One region of the Variovorax sp. LjRoot84 genome, then DNA from elsewhere that is predicted to be linked to it. Evidence: predicted binding sites of a transcription regulator. Region 1 holds the regulator's gene; each other region holds the start of a gene.
The links. The regulator sigma-54, encoded in region 1, starts transcription at its own class of promoters, with help from an activator protein. The targets are predictions, from matches to a motif close to TGGCANGNAANCTGCTTT.

Region 1 (6,104 bases):
CACGGTTCCGGTGGACAAGGGCATCGCCTTGGACGGCGTGCGCTCGAATTCGGCCGGCAGCATCGCGCAGCCGCTGGAAAGAAGAAGCACCGCCATCAAGGCCAGGCCGAGGCGAATCCAGCTTGGGAGCGGACTCGGACGGCGACTCATCGCTAGAGTGCCTTGCGCAGATTCGCAGGCGCGATGCGCAGTGCCTCGCGGTACTTGGCCACCGTGCGGCGCGCGCACTCGATGCCCTGCTCCTTGAGCATCTCGGACACCTGGCTGTCGGACAGCGGCTTCCTCACGTCCTCGGCGCTCACGAACTGCTTGATCAGCGCGCGCACCGCGGTGCTGGAGGCGTTGCCGCCGGTTTCGGTGCCGAGCGCCGAGCCGAAGAAGTACTTGAGCTCGACGGTGCCGTAGGGCGTGGCCATGTATTTGGCGGTGGTCACGCGGCTGATGGTGGATTCGTGCAGGCCCAGCTCGTCGGCGATCTCGCGCAGCACCAGCGGCCGCATCGCGAGCTCGCCGTGCACGAAGTAGCTCTTCTGCCGCTCGACGATCGCGTTGGAGACCCTGAGGATGGTGTCGAAGCGTTGCTGGATGTTCTTGATGAACCAGCGCGCTTCCTGCAGCCGCTGCGACAGCGCCTGGCTGCCCTCGCCCTTGTGCTGCTTGAGCGCGCCGGCATAGATGTCGTGCACGCGCAGCCGCGGCATGACCTCGGGATTGAGCATGACGCGGAACCTCGCGTTGGTGCCGTGGCCGATGCGCGTGACGATCACGTCGGGCACGACGATGTTGCGCTCGACGTCGACGAAGCGGCGCCCCGGCTTGGGCTCGAGCCTGGCGATCAGCTGCAGTGCGGCGCGCACCTCGTCCTCGTTGCTGCGCGTGAGCGTGGCCAGGCGCTTGAAGTCGCGCCGCGCGAGCAGCTCCATCGGCTGCTTGCAGATCGCGATGGCGGTCTTGCGCACCTGGGCCTCCTCCTCGCTCTCCTTGGCGCTCGCCAGCTGGCGCAGCTGGATGGTCAGGCATTCGCCGAGGCTGCGGGCGCCGACGCCGGCCGGCTCCAAACTCTGCAGCAGGCCCAGCGCGACCTGGAAGTGATGCACCAGTTCGTCGAACTGGTCGTTGTCGTCGCCCGCGAGGCCCGAGGCCAGCGCCGGCAGCGAATCCTCGAGGTAGCCGTCGTCGTTGAGCGATTCGATCAGGAAGCGCAGCGCGGCGCAGTCGTTCTCGTTCAGGCGCAGCGACAGCGCCTGCCGGTGCAGGAAGGACTGCAGCGATTCCTGGCTGCGCGCGAGCTCGGTCGCATCGGTGCGCTCGTCGTCGCCGAGGTTGTTGGCGCGCGCGGGCGCATCGCCGCCCCATTCGCTGTCGTCGGGCGCGAGGTCGACCGTACCGTCGCCCTCCCAGTCGGGTTCGCTGTCGACGGGCGCAGCCGCTTCGGCATCGCCGTTGGCGGCGACCGCCACCTCGGCCGGCGCCGCGGCCGAGCCGGGGACGAAGTCAGCCTCGCCCTCGGCCTGGCGGTCTTCGTCGCGCACCGGCGCATCGGCCGCCTCGAGACCGAACTCCTCGCGCGGCGCCTCTTCGGCCGTGCGTTCGAGGAACGGGTTCTCGTCGAGCATCTGCTCCACTTCCTGGCTCAACTCGAGCGTGGAGAGCTGCAGCAGCCGGATCGACTGCTGGAGCTGCGGCGTGAGCGCCAGGTGCTGGGAAACGCGAAGCGAGAGCCCTTGCTTCATCGAAGTACGGTCCCCTACATCCGGAAATGCTCGCCCAGGTACACGCGTCGTACCTCGGCGTTGTCGACGATCTCCGAAGGCGTGCCTTGTGCCAGCACATGCCCGTCGCTGATGATGAAGGCGTGATCGCAGATGCCCAGCGTCTCGCGCACGTTGTGGTCGGTGATGAGCACGCCGATGCCGCGTTCCTTCAGGAAACTGATGATTCGCTGGATCTCGATCACCGCGATCGGGTCGATGCCCGCGAAGGGCTCGTCCAGCAGGATGAAGCGCGGCTGCGTGGCCAGCGCCCGCGCGATCTCGACTCGGCGGCGCTCGCCGCCCGACAGCGCCAGCGCGGGCGAATCGCGCAGATGGTCGACGCGCAGGTCGTGCAGCAGTTCGCCGAGGCGTTCCTCGATGCGCTGCTTCGACAGCGGCACCGGCCGGCCCGCGTCGTCGAGTTCGCGCTGCAGCTCGAGCACGGCGCGCACGTTCTCCTCGACCGTGAGCTTGCGGAAGATCGACGCTTCCTGCGGCAGGTAGCTCAAGCCCATGCGGGCGCGGCGGTGGATCGGCATGTGCGCGATCGGTTCGCCGTCGATGCTGATCTCGCCCGCATCCGCCCGAACCAGCCCGACGATCATGTAGAAGGAGGTGGTCTTGCCCGCGCCGTTGGGCCCCAGCAGGCCGACCACCTCGCCCTTTTGCACGCCGAGCGAGACGTCCTTGACGACCTTGCGGCTGCCGTAGCTCTTCTGCAGGCCGCGCGCCTCGAGGCGGCTGCCCAGGACTTCGTTGCCGCCGCTCACTTGCGCTGCTCTCCGCCGAGCGTGGTGGTCGAGCGCAGGCCCGTTCCGGACGCCGGCGCGGAGGCGGCCGGCGCCGCCGGCCTGGCGGACCCGGCAGCGGGCGCCGAGGCGGCCGCCTTGGGCGTGAGGATGGCCTTGACGCGGCCGCCGGGCTGGGTCGCCACGCCCGCATTGGGCGGCAGCGGCGAGCCGTTGACGGTGAAGGTGTCGTTGCTCTGGTCGTAGACGATCAAGGGTCCGCTGCTTTCGTCGTTGGGTGTCGCGCCGACCAGGCGACGCATCACCGCACGGCGGATGAACTTCACGTTGTCGGCGCGGCTGTCGTACTCGATGACTTCCGACTCGCCCTCGATCCACTCGTCGGGGCCGGCGTCGCGCTTCTGCTTGAAATAGGCCAGCTTGCCGGGCGCGGCCGTGACGATGCCGTACTGGTAGCCCTCGGGATCCTGCCGCACGTCGATGCGGATGCCGCGGATGATGATGGTGCCCTTAGTCACCACCACGTTGCCGGTGAAGACGCTGGTCTGCTTGAGGTCGTCGTAGCGCATGGCGTCGGCCTCGATGTTCATCGGCTTGGTGCGGTCCGCCTTCTCGGCCTGCGCCGCCGACACGAGGCCGGCCACGCCCAAGGCGAATACGAAAGCGCGACAAAGGTGGCGAGAAACGGAGGAGGAATGTAACGATGTCATAAAAGGCACGAAACTTGCTGGGCGATTGTATGCGGCCTCATGGATCCGGTTTCCGCCGGCGGATGAAAAAGCCCGCCGAAGCGGGCTTCCTGCTGGTTGCCGCGACGAGCGGCGGGAGGCGCTTTTTTACGCGCTCTTGCGCGCTTCGCCGACCAGGAAGTCGGTGACCTGCAGCGCGCGATCCATGCTGCGCGCGAGTTCGCCGTCCGTATACCACCTGCCCGCGATGCCCATCGCGGGCACGCCGGCCACCTGGTAAGCCTCCTGCAGCTGCTTGGCGCGCTGGATCTTGCTCGCCACGCTGAAGGACTTGAAGTTCTCGGTGAACTTGGCCTTGTCGAGGCCGTTGGCGGCGGCCCAGTCGATGATCTGCTGCTCGCCCGAGAGGTTCTGGCGCTGCTGGTGGATCGCGGCGAACACCTTACGCTGGTATTCGTCGACCTTGCCCATCGCTTCCAGCGCGTAGTAGAGCCGCTGCTGCGGCTGGAAGCTGGGCTGGAAGGCGACCGGCACGCGCTTGAAAGACACGTGGGCGGGCAGCTTCTTGATCCAGGTCTCGAGCGTCGGCTCGAAGGCGTTGCAATGCGGGCAGCTGTACCAGAAGAACTCGATCACCTCGACCTTGCCGGCCGGCGCGTCGACCGGCACGCGCTTGTCGAGCACGGCGTAGTCGGTGCCCGCCTTGGGCGCGAGCGTCTGGGCGTGCGAGGGTGAGGCGAAGGGAAGAAGCCCCAGCGAAGTGGCGGCCAGCGAAAAGTCACGACGTTTCATATTAAGAAGTTCTCCTGTGCGGCTGACAGAGCCCGCGGCTGGCCCGGAGTTCCCGGACCGGCGAGCTTGAGTATGGATGAAGGCTCAGCGCTGGACGCGCACCAAGGCGGATTCGAGGCCACCGCCGTCGAGCCGCTCCTTGAGCCGGTCCGCATCTTCCTTCTTGTTGAAAGGCCCCGCGCGCACGCGGTAGACGGTGCGGCCGGCCTGCTCGCGCTCGGTGATGCGCGCTTCCACGCCCATCAGCGAAAGCTTGGCGCGCTGCGCCTCGGCGTCCTCGGGGGTGCGGAAGGCGCCGGCCTGGACGAAATACATGAAAGGATCGGTGGTGCTGGCGCTGGGCGCCGCGGCGGCGGTGGTGGCGCCGGGGCTGGCGCCCGAACGTGCCCGCGCGAGATCGCCGATCGGGTCATTCGATGGCGGCACCGCGTTGGCTTCGGCCGGCAGGGGCGGCCGTCCGGCGCGCTGTGGCTGTTGCTGCTGCGCGCCGGGTGGCACCACCACGGGCGCCGGCGCGGTCGGCGGCGTGGGCGCCCCCGCCGTGGCGGGCTGGGGCGGTGCGGGCGTCGCGGGTGCCTGCGGGCGGGCGGCGCCTGCCTTGCCGGCGAGCGGGCCGTTGGGGTCCCAGTCGCGGTTCTTGCGCGCCTCGGCTTCGTCTTGCTCGGGGCCGCCGCGCTGGGTCTTGGTCATGAAGGGGATCGGCACCTTGGTCACATAGACCGCGATGCCCAGCGCCACGCCCAGCCCCAGCACCAGGCCGACGATCAGCCCGATGACGATGTTGCCGCTCTGTCTTTTAGTCATGGTTCGAAATCACATCTTGCGCGGCGCGCTCACGCCGAGAATTGCCAGCCCATTGTGCAGCACCTGCGCGGTGGCCGCGACCAGCGACAGGCGGGCCCGCTTGACCGGCTCCTCGTCCACCAGGATGCGCTCGGCGTCGTAGTAGCTGTGGTAGCAGGCAGCCAGTTCGCGCAGGTAGAAGGTGACGTCGTGCGGCGCAAAATCCTTGGCCGCGGCCGCGAGCATGTCGGGGTACTTGGCCAGCAGCAGCAGCAGCGCCTGCGCAGCCGGGCTTTGCAGCGGCGCGAGCTCGACATCCGCCAGCGCAGCCGCATCGCCGCCCCAGGCCGCCAGCACCGAGCAGATGCGCGCATGCGCGTACTGCACGTAGTAGACCGGGTTGTCGTTGTTCTGCGCCAGCGCGAGGTCGATGTCGAAGGTGTATTCGGTGTCGGGCTTGCGGCTCAGGAGGAAGAAGCGCACGGCGTCGGTGCTGGTCCACTCGATCAGGTCGCGCAGCGTCACGTAGCTGCCGGCGCGCTTGCTGATCTTGACCTCTTCGCCGCCGCGCATCACGCGCACCATGGTGTGCAGCACGTACTCGGGATAGCCGGCCGGGATGCCGACGTTCGCGGCCTGCAGGCCGGCGCGCACGCGCGCGATCGTGCCGTGGTGGTCGGTGCCCTGGATGTTGACCACCTCGCCGAAGCCGCGCTCCCACTTGGCGATGTGATAGGCGACGTCGGGCACGAAGTAGGTGTAGCTGCCGTCGCTCTTGCGCATCACGCGGTCCTTGTCGTCGCCGTAGTCGGTCGACTTCAGCCACAGGGCGCCGTCCTGCTCGTAGGTCTTGCCGGCCTCGATGAGCCGCTTCACCGTCGCCTCGACCCGCCCGCTGGTGTAGAGGCTCGATTCGAGGTAGTAGTTGTCGAAGCGGACCTGGAAGGCCTTCAGGTCCAGGTCCTGCTCGTGGCGCAGGTAGGCCACTGCGAACTGGCGGATCGAGTCGATGTCGTCGACGTCGCCGCTCGCGGTGTATTCGCGATCGTCCGAGCGCACGGTCTTCTTCGCCTTGAAGTCCTCGGCGATGTCGGCGATGTATTCGCCGTTGTAGGCCTGCTCGGGCCATTCGGCATCGCCGGGCTTGAAGCCCTTGGCGCGCAGCTGGGTGCTGGTGGCGAGCGTCTGGATCTGCACGCCCGCGTCGTTGTAATAGAACTCGCGCCAGACCTGCGCGCCCTGCGAGGCGAGCAGGTTGCAGATCGCGTCGCCGAGCGCGGCCTGGCGGCCGTGGCCCACATGCAGCGGGCCGGTCGGGTTGGCGGAGACGAACTCGA
Region 2 (6,104 bases), 4.7 Mb from region 1:
TGCAGGCCTTCGTCGGGCGTGACGGCGCGGATCTGTTCGTCGGCCAACCAGCCCGTGGCATTGACCACGAAGCAGCCCGACTCCAGGGCGTGATGGCGGATCGTGACCTCCATCTGCTCCGCGAAGATCGGCCCGACCAGCGAGCCGGGGAACTGCGCGCAGTGGATCTCTTCGTGCTGCGCCATCAGGCTGTAGCGCGCCAGCGGGTTGTAGTGCTCCCAGCAGGCCAGCGCGCCGACGCGGCCGACCCGCGTGTCGACCACCTTGAGCCCGGCGCCGTCGCCCTGGCCCCAGATCATGCGTTCGTGGTAAGTCGGCGTGATCTTGCGGCGCTTGAGCGCAAGGCGGCCGTCGGCGTCGAAGACGAGCTGCGTGTTGTAGAGGCTGCCGTGGTCGCGCTCGTTCACGCCCAGCACCACGACCACGCCGCGCGCCCTGGCCCGTTCGGCCACCGCGTCCGTCACCGGGCCCGGCACCACGACCGCCCGCTCCATCAGCCGCAGATGGGCCGGGCCCTGCTGTACCGGCGGCTGCACGAAGGAGAAGTACGGGTAGTAGGGCACGAAGGTCTCGGGGAAGACCGCGAGCTGCGCGCCTCTGGCCGCGGCTTCGTCGATGGCCTCGCAGACCTTGTTGACTGTGCGGTCGGGGTTCTCGAAATCGGGCGCGATCTGAATCGCAGCGGCCCGGACGATGCGTGGTGTCGACATGGCAGCGCCCCGGTTCACAGCGTCCAGGTGTCCAAAATAAAGGCGTTGGCCTTGCGATGCAGCAGGATGATGTCGAGCACGTCGAGCGGATTGATCGGCGTGATGCCCGGGATCAGCGCGCCTTCGCCATGGCCGTACAGCGCCTGCAGCGCGAAGCGGCAGGCGTAGACCTTGCCGCCCTCTTCCATGAACTTGGTGATCTGCTTGTTGAAGTTCTGGTGGCCCGGAAAAGCTTCGTCGCCGAGCGTCGGAAAGCCGCGCTGCACGCCCAGCGTGACGCCGGGGCCGTACAGCAGGATGGAAGTCTCGAAGCCCTTGCGCTTGAGGCGCGTGGCCTGCAGCAGGTTGACGAAGCCGATCGAGCCTTCGAAGGCGACCGTGTGGAAGGTGACGAGCGCTTTCTCGCCCGCTTCGGCCTTCACGTCTTCGAAGACTTTTTCTTCGTAGTCGACGAGGTGTTCGCCGGCGGCGTTCGCGGGTTTGAGGACTTTGGGCATGAGGTACTCCGGTAGAGGAAAAGACGTTGATCGGTGGGTTGCGCGCCCTTCGATTTCGCACGCTCTGTGCCACTGGCCGGCGGCCTGTTTGCGATCAAGTCGCGATCAACGAGAAGCGGTGCGGCCTGGGGCCCGGAAAAAAAATTCCTAGGCCCGCCAAAGGGCCGCCGGACGAGGTTCAGGTGGCCGCTTTTGCACTCGATTGAGGCACCCGCCATGCAATCAATGCACCCGATCAATGGACCTGCATGCACGCGATCAATGCATCCGGGCCAGAGAAGCCCGGCACGCTTCATGCGTCGAATGTGCTGCGCCCATGCAATCAACCCATGCGATCAACCACCCCATGAGCAAGACCACCCAGCAATGGCAAAGGCGCCTGGAGAGCAGCAACAAGCCGGCCTACCTGCTGCTGGCCGACCTGATCGCCGACGACATCCGCACCGGCCGCCTGATCGCGCGCGACAAGCTGCCCACGCTGCGCGACCTGGCGGCCGATCTGCATCTCAACTACACGACCGTTGCACGCGGCTATGCAGAGGCGCGCAAGCGCGGGCTGATCGATTCGCGCTCGGGCACCGGCACCTTCATCCGCGGCGGCAGCCCGAGCCTTCCACTGCGCGGCGGTGGCGGCGCCGAAATGACGATGAACCTGCCGCCCGAGCCGCAGGATGCGGCGCTGTTGGAACGAATGAGCGAGAGCGCCGGCCGCGTCATGACCGAAGCCGGCATGTACGAACTGCTGCGCTATCAGGACTTCGGCGGCACGGCGCGCGACCGCGAAGCCGGCATGCAGTGGATCCGGCCCCGCGTTCCCGATTGCCGGCTGGACCAGATCCTCGTGTGCCCCGGCATCCACAGCGTGCTCACCGCGCTGTTCTCGCAGCTCGCGCGACCGGGCGAGCTGATCTGCGTGGAAGCGCTGACCTACCCCGGCGTGAAGGCGATCGCGACCCAGCTCGGCATCCAGCTGCATGCCCTGCCGCTCGACGAGGAGGGGCCGATGGGCGAGTCCTTCGAGCATGCCTGCAAGACGCTGCGACCGAAGGCGCTGTACTGCAACCCCACCCTCAACAACCCGACCACGGCCACCATGTCGCGCGCACGCCGCGAGGCGCTGGCCGACATCGCGCTGCGCTACGCCATTCCGATCATCGAGGACGACGCCTACGCGATGCTGCCGCGGCAGGTGCCGCCCGCCATCGCCACCCTGGCGCCGGAACTGACCTACTACATCACCGGTTTCTCGAAGACCCTGGGCGCGGGCCTGCGCAGCGCCTACGTGCGCTCCCCCGGCGCGCGGCAGTCGCAGCGGCTGGCCGGCGCGATGCGCGCGACCACCGTGATGTCATCGCCCATCACGAACGCGCTGACCACGCTGTGGGTGGAAGACGGCACGGCCGACGCCATGCTGCAGGCCATCCGCGCCGAGTCCACCGTCCGGCAGGCCCTGGCCAGCCGGCACCTGGGCGCGCACGGCATCGCCGCGCAGAGCGAGGGCTTCCATCTGTGGCTGCCGCTTTCCTCCGCCTGGAGCCCGGTCGAGTTCGCTTCCTACCTGCGCACGCAGAACGTCGGCGTGGTCGCCAGCGCGGCCTTCTCCACCGACGGCACCCCGCCGGAGGCGGTGCGCATCTGCCTCGGCGGGCCGATGTCGCGGGAGGCGTGCGACCACGCGCTGCGCCTGATCGCCGACACGCTGGCCCATCCGCTGCATCCGCACGCCACGGTGATGTAGCGCCCTGTAGGCCAACGCCCACGTGCGCGCATTGCCTTCTCCGGCAGGGCGGGAGGGGGGCGACGGCTAACCTGCTTGCACATTCAGTTCCTCCTCCCGGCGCTACGGCGCCGTTGCACAGCGCCCAACGGGGCGCTGTTTTTTTGCTGGCTGCTCAGTGCGTCTGGCGGCGCAGCGCCTGCACGTCGGCATGCAGCGAAAGCGCCCAGGCGCGGCGATCGCGGCCCCAGGCAGGCTGGGGCTCGCCGAAGCGCACGATCGCCAGCAGCGGCGGCGCCTTCAGCACCTGCCACAGCGAGCTGGCCAGGTTGTCGTCGTCGATGTAGCGCGGCGCCTGGCTGGTTTCGCCGGTGACGGCATCGGCAAAACGCAGCGCGATGGGCTGCACCGGCGCGCCCGAGGAGATGGCAGCCTGCAGCAGGTTGGCGTGGAAGGGCAGCACGCTGCTGCCGTCGCTGGTGGTGCCCTCGGGGAACACCGCGATCAGGTCGCCGTTCTTCAGCGCCTCGGTCATGTGGTGCACCACGCGCAGCGCATCGCGGCGGCGTTCGCGCTCGATATACAGAGAGCCGGCACCGTTCGACAGCGTGCCGATCAGCGGCCAGTACTGCACGTTCGCCTTGGAGACGAAACGCACGTGGCGCGCCGCGTGGATGGCGAGGATGTCGAGCCACGAGAGGTGGTTGCTCACCATCAGCACCGGCCCGTGGGTCGGCGGCGTGCCCTGCACCACGAGGCGGATGCCCATCAGGGTCAGCATGCGCTCGGCCCACTGCTGCACGCGCTGCTCGCGCTCCGCGGGCGAGAGCTTGTGGAATTGGCTGCGGATGGTCCACCAGCCGACATGCGCGTGAGCCAGGGCGCGCACCAGCTTCAGGAAGGCGGACAGGGCCTGCATCGCGCGGTGTTCCCCCGGTCAGCCGTGGACCAGCCGTCCGCCCACCAGCGTGAAGCGCGCCTGCCCGCGCAGCGCGTAGCCGCCGAAGGGCGTGTGCTTGCCCTGGCTGCGCAGCGCCTCGGGCCGTACCTGCCATTCGAGCGCGGGATCGACGACGCAGAGGTCGGCGGCCAGGCCCGGCGACAGCCGGCCCGCTTCCTCGACGCCGATCAGCTTTGCCGGCGCCGCGCTCACGACCTCGATCGCGCGCGCCAGTCCGGCGCCGCTCTGCTCGCCCCATTGCAAGGCCAGCGGCAGCAGCAGTTCGAGCCCCGTCGCGCCCGGCTCGCTTTCGGCGAAAGGCAGGGTCTTGGCATCGGCCTCCACCGGCGTGTGGTCGGACACCAGCGCGTCGATGGTGCCGTCGGCCAGCCCGGCGGAAAGCGCATCGCGGTCGCGCTGCTGGCGCAGCGGCGGGTTGAGCCGCGCGCGGCTGTCGAAGTAGCCGATGTCGGTGTCGGCCAGGTGCAGCGAGTTGATGCTGACGTCGCAGCTGAGCGGCAGGCCTTCGGCCTTGGCGGCGCGCACCAGGGCCACGCCGGCCGCGCTCGACAGGCGGCACAGGTGCACGCGCGCGCCGGTGCTGCGCATGAGTTCGACGATGGTGAAGATCGCGATCGTTTCGGCCGCGACCGGCACGCCGGCCAAGCCGAGCCGCGTGGCAAGCGGGCCGCTGGCGGCCACGCCCTTGCCCAGGTCGCGGTCCTGCGGGCGCAGCCACACGGTGTAGCCGAAGGTGCTGGCGTAGAGCAACGCGCGCTGCAGCACCTGCGTGTTGCCCAGCGGGATGTCGGCCTGGCCGAAGCCGATGCAACCGGCCTCGGTGAGCTCGGCCATTTCGGTGAGCACTTCACCGGCGAGGCCGCGCGTGAGCGCGCCGAGCGGGAACAGGCGCGCGCTCTGCATCTTCTCGGCGCGGAACTTGAGCATCTCGACCAGGCCGGGCTCGTCGAGCACGGGGTCGGTGTCGGGCGGGCAGACCAGGCTGGTGACGCCGCCGGCCACCGCCGCGGCCATCTCGCTTTCGAGCATGCCTTCGTGCTCGTAGCCGGGTTCGCGCAGCCGCGCGGCCAGGTCGACCAGGCCGGGCACGACGAGGCAGCCCTGGGCATCGAGCGTGCGGTCGGCGCGGAAGTCGGCGGGTGTGCTGCCGATGGCGAGCACCTTGCCGTCGGCGATGGCCACGTCGGCCTGGCGGTCGATGCCCGACGCAGGATCGATGACGCGCCCATTGGTGATCAGGATTTTCATGCTTCGTTTCCGGCGACGATGCTCATCACGGCCATGCGCACCGCGATGCCGAATGTGACCTGCGGCAGGATCACGCTCTGCCGGCCGTCGACCACGGCCGAGTCGATCTCGACGCCGCGGTTGATCGGCCCCGGATGCATCACGATCGCATCGGGCTTGGCGAGCTGCAGCTTCTCGGGCGTGAGGCCGTAGGTCTTGAAGAATTCCTGCGACGAAGGCAGCAGCGCGCCGCTCATGCGCTCGTTCTGCAGCCGCAGCATGATGATCACGTCGCAGTCCTTGATGCCTTCCTCGAGCGTGTGGCACACGCGCACGCCCATCTGCGCCATATCGCCCGGCACCAGCGTCTTGGGGCCGACCACGCGCACCTCGGCGCAGCCCAGCGTGGTGAGGCCGTGGATGTCGGAGCGCGCCACGCGCGAGTGCAGCACGTCGCCGACGATCGCCACCGTGAGGTTGGAAAAGTCCTTCTTGTAGTGGCGGATCGTGTACATGTCGAGCAGCCCCTGCGTCGGGTGCGCGTGGCGGCCGTCGCCGGCATTCACCACGTGCACGTGCGGGGCGACATGTTGCGCGATCAGGTAGGGCGCACCCGATTCGCTGTGGCGCACCACGAACAGGTCGGCCGCCATCGCGCTCAGGTTGGCGATGGTGTCGAGCAGCGATTCGCCCTTGGTCGCCGACGAGCGCGCGATGTCGAGGTTGATGACGTCGGCCGACAGCCGCTTGGCCGCGATCTCGAAGGTGGTGCGGGTGCGGGTCGAGTTCTCGAAGAAGAGGTTGAACACGCTCTTGCCGCGCAGAAGCGGCACCTTCTTCACCTCGCGATCGCTCACGCTGGTGAAGTTGGCGGCGGTGTCGAGGATGTGGGTGACGATGTCCTTCGGCAGACCCTCGATCGAGAGCAGGTGGATCAGCTCGCCGTTCTTGTTGAGTTGGGGGTTGCGTTTATAGAGCATCAGGCTTTTTCC
Region 3 (6,104 bases), 250 kb from region 1:
ATTCTCAAAAATCATCATTTGCCAATCATGCGTTCGATGCGCACGCGCGGCCCTCTTCCGATTCGTGCGCATCGGGCTGATGATTGCTAATGACATCAGGCGCAGCATCATTGGCGAAAACTCGATGCGTCACGGCCGACGATTCGCTGGTGACGAGCTTGTCATGGGAGCTTGGCCGGATTCCGTGACGAGCCGCGCCCCGGTCCAGCGTGCAGGCGGCGCTTGATGCCTCTGAGATCGCTAAGGTATGCGTCACATCGCGTGCTGCTTCGGAAGAATGGATCGCTGCATGCACAAAGGTGATAAACGGGCGCGGATTGCCTTTTGCTCCCGGGCGAGCGCTCTCGTCTGATAGTCCACCGAACGGCCAGGTTCTAAGCGGATAGCCTCGCCGTAGTTGGCCTGCGACTGCTTCGCTGCCGTCCGGCAGAGAGCGATGAAGAAACGCAAATCAAGGAAGTTCGAGAACTTGTACTTTGAAAATCAACGCAAGTTGGCTTCCTCGATGCGGAACAAGTTCTCGCGTGAAGCGCGCATGGACCGCGCTATTTTGGTTGCGCCGGCCTAAGCTTCGGATCAGGCGTATAGGCCGCGGCCAAGTCCGCCGGCGCCCGCTCGCTGTTGCCTTTGCGGCGCCACACTTCGGCGCGGCCCACGTACGCCCCGGCGTAGATCGGGCGCAGGCGAATCACTTCGTCGTAGTCGGCAAGCGCCTTATCCAGATCGCCCTTCTTCTCCCACGCATTCGCCCGCCCGCCTAAGGCGGCGGCAAAATCCGGCACCTGCCGCAGCGCGAGATCGAAATCGACGATCGCGCGGTCGTATTTGCCGATCCGGTTCCATTCGTTCCCTCGGTTCATCAATGCCATCGGAAACCCCGGCCAGATCCTGATGGCTGCGTCGAAGTCGGCCATCGCCTTGGCCGCGTCCTGCCGCTCCAGCCAAACGGTGCCGCGGTTGTTGAAGGCCTGATGATTCTTCGGGTTGATCCGGATCGCCTCATCGTTGTCGGCGATGGCGCGCTCGTAGTCACCCCGGTCCGCCCAGATGATTGCCCGAGTCTGGTAGGCGTCCGACCTCGGCGGCCCGAGCCGGATGGCTTCGTTGATGTCCGAAAAGGCTTTGCTGTCGTCGCCCAGCTTGTTCCAGGTTGCGCCGCGATTGCTGAAGAACGCGGCATTCTTTGGATCGAGACCAATGGCCTTGTCGAACTCCGCCAGGGCCTTGCGCGGCTCGCCGACCATGTTCCACAGAGCGCCGCGGTTGTTGTAGCGAAGGGATACTTCGGGTCGATGCGGAGCGACTCGTTGTACTCGGACATCGCTGTCTGAAGATCCCCGCCGTTGCGATAGGCGTTGCCACGTATCGCATGGATGCGCGCACGCGTGCGCACGGTGAGGCTCTGCTCTTTCAGGGAATCAGTGCAAATTGCGATCTGGTCGACGGAGCCCTCGGCCTCATCGCAGCGCTTGTAGGCCAGATCGCCCGCGCTCTGCCAAGGCGGCTGCCGGAATCGTGAAAGCCAGAGTGAAGAGAGCCAGTGCGCGCATCGATTGCCTGTTGCCGAAGTGATGACGCAGGGCATTGTTGCACGGGATTTGCAACAACATGTAGCGGAGACTGGCGGCCGAGGTGAGGTCAGAGCAGCTTCAGCCCGCATGACTGCGCTTCTCTTCGGCGTTGTACTTTGAAAATCACTGCCGGTGCGCGCATAAGACTGCGAGAACACGCCCGGCTACGGCACCACCGCGATCCTCACCTGTGCCTCGCTCGCGACTATTCAGGAGTATCGCGTCTGCCAAGATCGTCACGAGCGCCTTATGCGGGCCGTTGAGCCCCTCGCGGAGCTAGGAAGTTTCGATTGGCCCTCGACTGCCCAAATGAAAAAGCCGCCCGAAGGCGGCTTCATAGGCCTGCAAGAATTATTGGCAGCCGCGCGGACGGTACTTGGCAGGCACGGTGGTCGTGCATCCCCACGAACCTGCCGCGGTGCGCGTCCAGGTCAGCGTGTCGGTGCCGGCCGTCTTGAGATCTGCAGCCGCGCCATTGCCGAACGTGGCAATGATCGTGGTCGTCGAGGTCATCGGATTGAGCACTTGCGGCACACCGGTGTTTGCCGGAATGGCGGCGCCTTGGGTTGCGCCAGTCAAGATGGTCGAACCCGAGGCTTGGGGGTCGCATTCACCAGCGGCCAAGCCAACGGCAGTCTTTCCATCCAAAATGCACGCCTCAACTGCGGTCTTGATGGCGCCAGCTTCGCCCATTGCACGCGACACTTGCGACTTGGCGATGTAGGTTTGATATTGCGGCAGCGCGATTGCGGCCAAGATGCCGATGATCGCTACAACGATCATCAACTCGATAAGGGTGAAACCCTTTTGCACGTTGCGTGCGATGGAACGACGGTTCATTCATAACTCCTGGTTGATTTAGCAAGCCGGGATTCGCCCGGGCTGCTATCTCTCTGCAGCATGCGTGCCAACCGCAATTTACCCATAGCTCATCTGAAACCGTGAAATAGTTGCAGATCTACCCCTGACGCCTGACACATGTTGGCAAGGTCAGCCGCGCCAAATTGTCCAATTGTGACAAAAGGTGTCACGCGCGCGTTCGCATCTCGCCAGCTTGCTTGTCGCGATTCTTTCGGCCGGGCCATTGCTAAGCGCAACAGGCCGCTGAGTTCACTACAGCCTTCAACTGCCCAAATGAAAAAGCCGCCCGAAGGCGGCTTCATAGGCCTGCAAAAATTATTGGCAGCCGGCCGGACGGTACTTGATAGCCACGGTGGTCGTGCATCCCCACGAACCTGCCGCGGTGCGCGTCCAGGTCAGCGTGTCGGTGCCGGCCGTCTTGAGATCTGCAGCCGCGCCATTGCCGAACGTGGCAATGATCGTGGTCGTCGAGGTCATCGGATTGAGCACTTGCGGCACACCGGTGTTTGCCGGAATGGCGGCGCCTTGGGTTGCGCCAGTCAAGATGGTCGAACCCGAGGCTTGGGGGTCGCATTCACCAGCGGCCAAGCCAACGGCAGTCTTTCCATCCAAAATGCACGCCTCAACTGCGGTCTTGATGGCGCCAGCTTCGCCCATTGCACGCGACACTTGCGACTTGGCGATGTAGGTTTGATATTGCGGCAGCGCGATTGCGGCCAAGATGCCGATGATCGCTACAACGATCATCAACTCGATAAGGGTGAAACCCTTTTGCACGTTGCGTGCGATGGAACGACGGTTCATTTCAAGAAACTCCAGTTGGTTGAAGGGCCCGAGGAAGGCCCCCGGTGCGTTCAACCTCCGCAGCATCTGTGCCATCCCGGCTGCTCGCCTCTGAAGCAAACCTTGGTGTGCATTTGTTCACGCTGGAGTTACAATAGGTGACACAACCTGTTGCATATGCCACACGCGGGATGACAAATTTTGTCAGTCAGCCACCCACAGTGGTCAGACCTGCAGGACCCCCGCCGCCTCCAGCCACCGAATGTCCCACCCCTTCGTGCCCTGCATCTGCGAGCCAGCGGCCAGCAAGTCGATCTGGCTCATGATCTCTTCGGTCTCGGCCGGCTTGGTGTGGGTGATGTAGATCGGGTAGTTCTTGCCGGGCGCGATATGCGCCAGTTCGTCGGCCAAAGTGCCAGGCGACAAATGCAAGCTGCGCTGCGCCAACGCTTGCTCTCGATTGCTGAACGCCGTCTCGATCACCAGCATTCCCACATCAAGCTGGTTCACCCGCTGCCAGAAGGCCGGATTGCGTTCCGTGTCCCCGCTGAAAACCCAGTTGGCGCCGCCCTTCGCGCAACGCACCGCATAGCCACAGGCCGGCACGGTATGCACGGCCGGCAACACCTCGATGTTCTTGAGCGCCCGGGTTCCCAGCTCGAGCTCCTGCCCGACCACGATGTCATGAAAGCTCACAAACGGCGCCTCGCGACTGGGGATGCTCGCGAAATCGGGCCAGATGACGTTGTTGAACACATGGGCGCGCAGCGCCTCGATGGTGGCCCGCAGGGCATGCACGCGCAGCGCCTTGCTGCGGCGGCTGGCCACGGCGTCGATCATCAGGGGCAGCGCGGCGATGTGGTCGAGGTGCGAATGGGTGAGCACCACATCGTCGATGGCGGCCATTTCGTCCAGGCTCAGGTCGCCGACGCCGGTGCCGGCGTCGACCAGCAGGTCGCTGTCGACCAGGAATGACGTCGTGCGGCAGTCCTTGGCGATGGCGCCCGAGCAACCCAACACGCGCACCTGCATATGCGAGGCCTTTTGTTTTCTATTTGGTTTCGAACCGGGTTGCACCATCCCAGTTCTGGTCTTTGGGCTGCAACGCCATTGAGGCTAAACGCTGCGCGTACAGCTGGTAAAGGAATTTTTTGGCATCTACAGCCGGCAGTGGGGTCAAGCCTCTGGCCCGTACCAAAGCCTCGGCGCGTCAGCGGCGCTCAGCCGGCGACGAACTGCATCCGCGTGCCGCCGAGTTCGAGCACGTCGCCGTCCTGCAGGGCGACGGCCTCGTTGCCGAGCGGTTCGCCGTTGAGCTCGGTGCCGCCGTCGATGGGTGCCACAACGTAGCCGTGCAGACGCCGCGTGACGGCGGCGACGGCCACGCCGGGTTTGCCGATCGTGGTGACGACCTTCTGCAGGGAGAGTTCGCGCCCGGCGCCGCTGCCCGACAGAACGCGCATGACGGCCACGCCGGTGCCGCCGCCGAAGGGCTGGTGCACCGTGGGTGCGGAACTGAGGGGAATCGGGCCTGATGGTGCTGGCGCGATGTGCGGCGCGGGCCCGGCCCCTTCGGAGGCGCCGCTGGCCACCAGGTAGCGGATCTTGTACTTGCCGACCTCGACAACGTCGTTGTGCTCGAGCGCCTGCTTCTTGACGGCACGCCCGTTGATGTAGGTGCCGTTGGTGCTGTTGAGATCTTCCAGGTAGACGTCGCCGCCGATCATGTGCAGCACGGCGTGTTCACCGCTGATCGCCAGATTGTCGATCACGATGTCGTTGTACGGCCGCCGTCCCAGCGTGGTGCGGTCCTTGGCGAGCGTCACCTCCTTGATGACGACACCGTCGATCGAAACGATCATTTTCGGCATGGCCGACTCCTGGATCTCATTTTTTTGGGCTATCCGGATGCCTCGAGCGCTTCACCTGAGCCTGCCCGGGCGAGGACGACCGAAATGTTGTCCCTGCCCCCATTGTCATTCGCAGTTGAAACCAAAAGTGTTGCTTTCTCCGAAAGACCGATATCTTGTAACAAAAGCGTGAAAAGCTGCGCGTCGGGGACCATCTCGCTCAGCCCGTCCGAACATAGCAGGAAAAGGTCCCCGGGTTTCACGTTGTGCTCGTGCATTTCGAGTTCGACATGGCGTTCGATGCCGAGCGCCCGCGTCACCAGGTTGCGGTGCGGCGACAGGATGGCCTGCTCGGGCGTGATCGCGCCGGCGTCGAGCTGCTCCTGCAGCAGCGAATGGTCGCGCGTGAGCTGTTCGAGCTTTTCGTTGCGCAGCCGGTAGCAGCGGGAGTCGCCGATGTGGCCGACGATCGCACGCTTGGACCCGAAGGCGGCCAGCACGAGCGTGGTGCCCATGCCCTGCAGCTGCATGTTCGCGACGCCGGCTTCGAGGATGGCCGCGTTGGCCTCGTCGGTACCGGCCTGCAGCGCGCGGCGCACGGCCCGCGGGTTGGCGGTCGGCCCGGCGTGGGCCAGCCAGCGGCCGAAACTGGCTTGCAGCAAGGCGATGGCCATGCCGCTGGCGACCTCGCCGCCGTTGTAGCCGCCCATGCCGTCGGCCAAAAGGACCAGGCCCAGCGAGGCGTCGAAGGCGATCGTGTCTTCGTTGTTGGCGCGCACCCGGCCAGGGTCGGTGAGCGCGGCGAAGTCCCAGGTCAGCGAGCCGGTGTCAGGAGAAGCGGATACGCCCAGGTTCGCCATGAATCAGTTTGGTTGAGGGGGCCGCTCGCTCAGTGCGCGGCGGCGGCCGCGCGCCTTTGCTGCCAGCGGCCGACAGCGACGACGAAGAATGCGCCGGCCGCGGCGCCTGCATAGTGCAGCCAGGGGTTGGCCGCCAGGGCGCCACGCAAGGCGACGTCGCTCACGATGGTCTCGCCGCC

Region 2: a site for sigma-54 is predicted at 1,262-1,279, ahead of ACSQ9I_RS05110 (MSMEG_0572/Sll0783 family nitrogen starvation response protein). Genes of this name have one in related genera too.
Region 3: a site for sigma-54 is predicted at 2,464-2,481, ahead of ACSQ9I_RS29460 (pilin). Genes of this name have one in related genera too.

Annotation. Positions count from the first base shown of each region.
Region 1 is NZ_CAXUTE020000001.1:5,726,175-5,732,278, forward strand. It holds gene ACSQ9I_RS28245 (phospholipase D family protein) at 1-150, opposite strand, end outside; gene ACSQ9I_RS28250 (RNA polymerase factor sigma-54) at 153-1,733, opposite strand; gene lptB (LPS export ABC transporter ATP-binding protein) at 1,748-2,524, opposite strand; gene lptA (lipopolysaccharide transport periplasmic protein LptA) at 2,521-3,213, opposite strand; gene ACSQ9I_RS28265 (thiol:disulfide interchange protein DsbA/DsbL) at 3,340-3,984, opposite strand; gene ACSQ9I_RS28270 (SPOR domain-containing protein) at 4,069-4,788, opposite strand; gene argS (arginine--tRNA ligase) at 4,798-6,104, opposite strand, start outside.
Region 2 is NZ_CAXUTE020000001.1:1,014,516-1,020,619, reverse strand. It holds gene ACSQ9I_RS05115 (Nit6803 family nitrilase) at 1-710, opposite strand, end outside; gene ACSQ9I_RS05110 (MSMEG_0572/Sll0783 family nitrogen starvation response protein) at 725-1,207, opposite strand; gene ACSQ9I_RS05105 (PLP-dependent aminotransferase family protein) at 1,554-2,945, shown strand; gene ACSQ9I_RS05100 (lysophospholipid acyltransferase family protein) at 3,100-3,843, opposite strand; gene ACSQ9I_RS05095 (dihydroorotase) at 3,862-5,133, opposite strand; gene ACSQ9I_RS05090 (aspartate carbamoyltransferase catalytic subunit) at 5,130-6,092, opposite strand; gene pyrR (bifunctional pyr operon transcriptional regulator/uracil phosphoribosyltransferase PyrR) at 6,092-6,104, opposite strand, start outside.
Region 3 is NZ_CAXUTE020000001.1:5,978,143-5,984,246, forward strand. It holds gene ACSQ9I_RS29455 (tetratricopeptide repeat protein) at 546-1,244, opposite strand; gene ACSQ9I_RS29460 (pilin) at 1,923-2,411, opposite strand; gene ACSQ9I_RS29465 (pilin) at 2,748-3,311, opposite strand; gene ACSQ9I_RS29470 (3',5'-cyclic-nucleotide phosphodiesterase) at 3,441-4,247, opposite strand; gene ACSQ9I_RS29475 (FHA domain-containing protein) at 4,436-5,086, opposite strand; gene ACSQ9I_RS29480 (Stp1/IreP family PP2C-type Ser/Thr phosphatase) at 5,116-5,925, opposite strand; gene ACSQ9I_RS29485 (TerC family protein) at 5,955-6,104, opposite strand, start outside.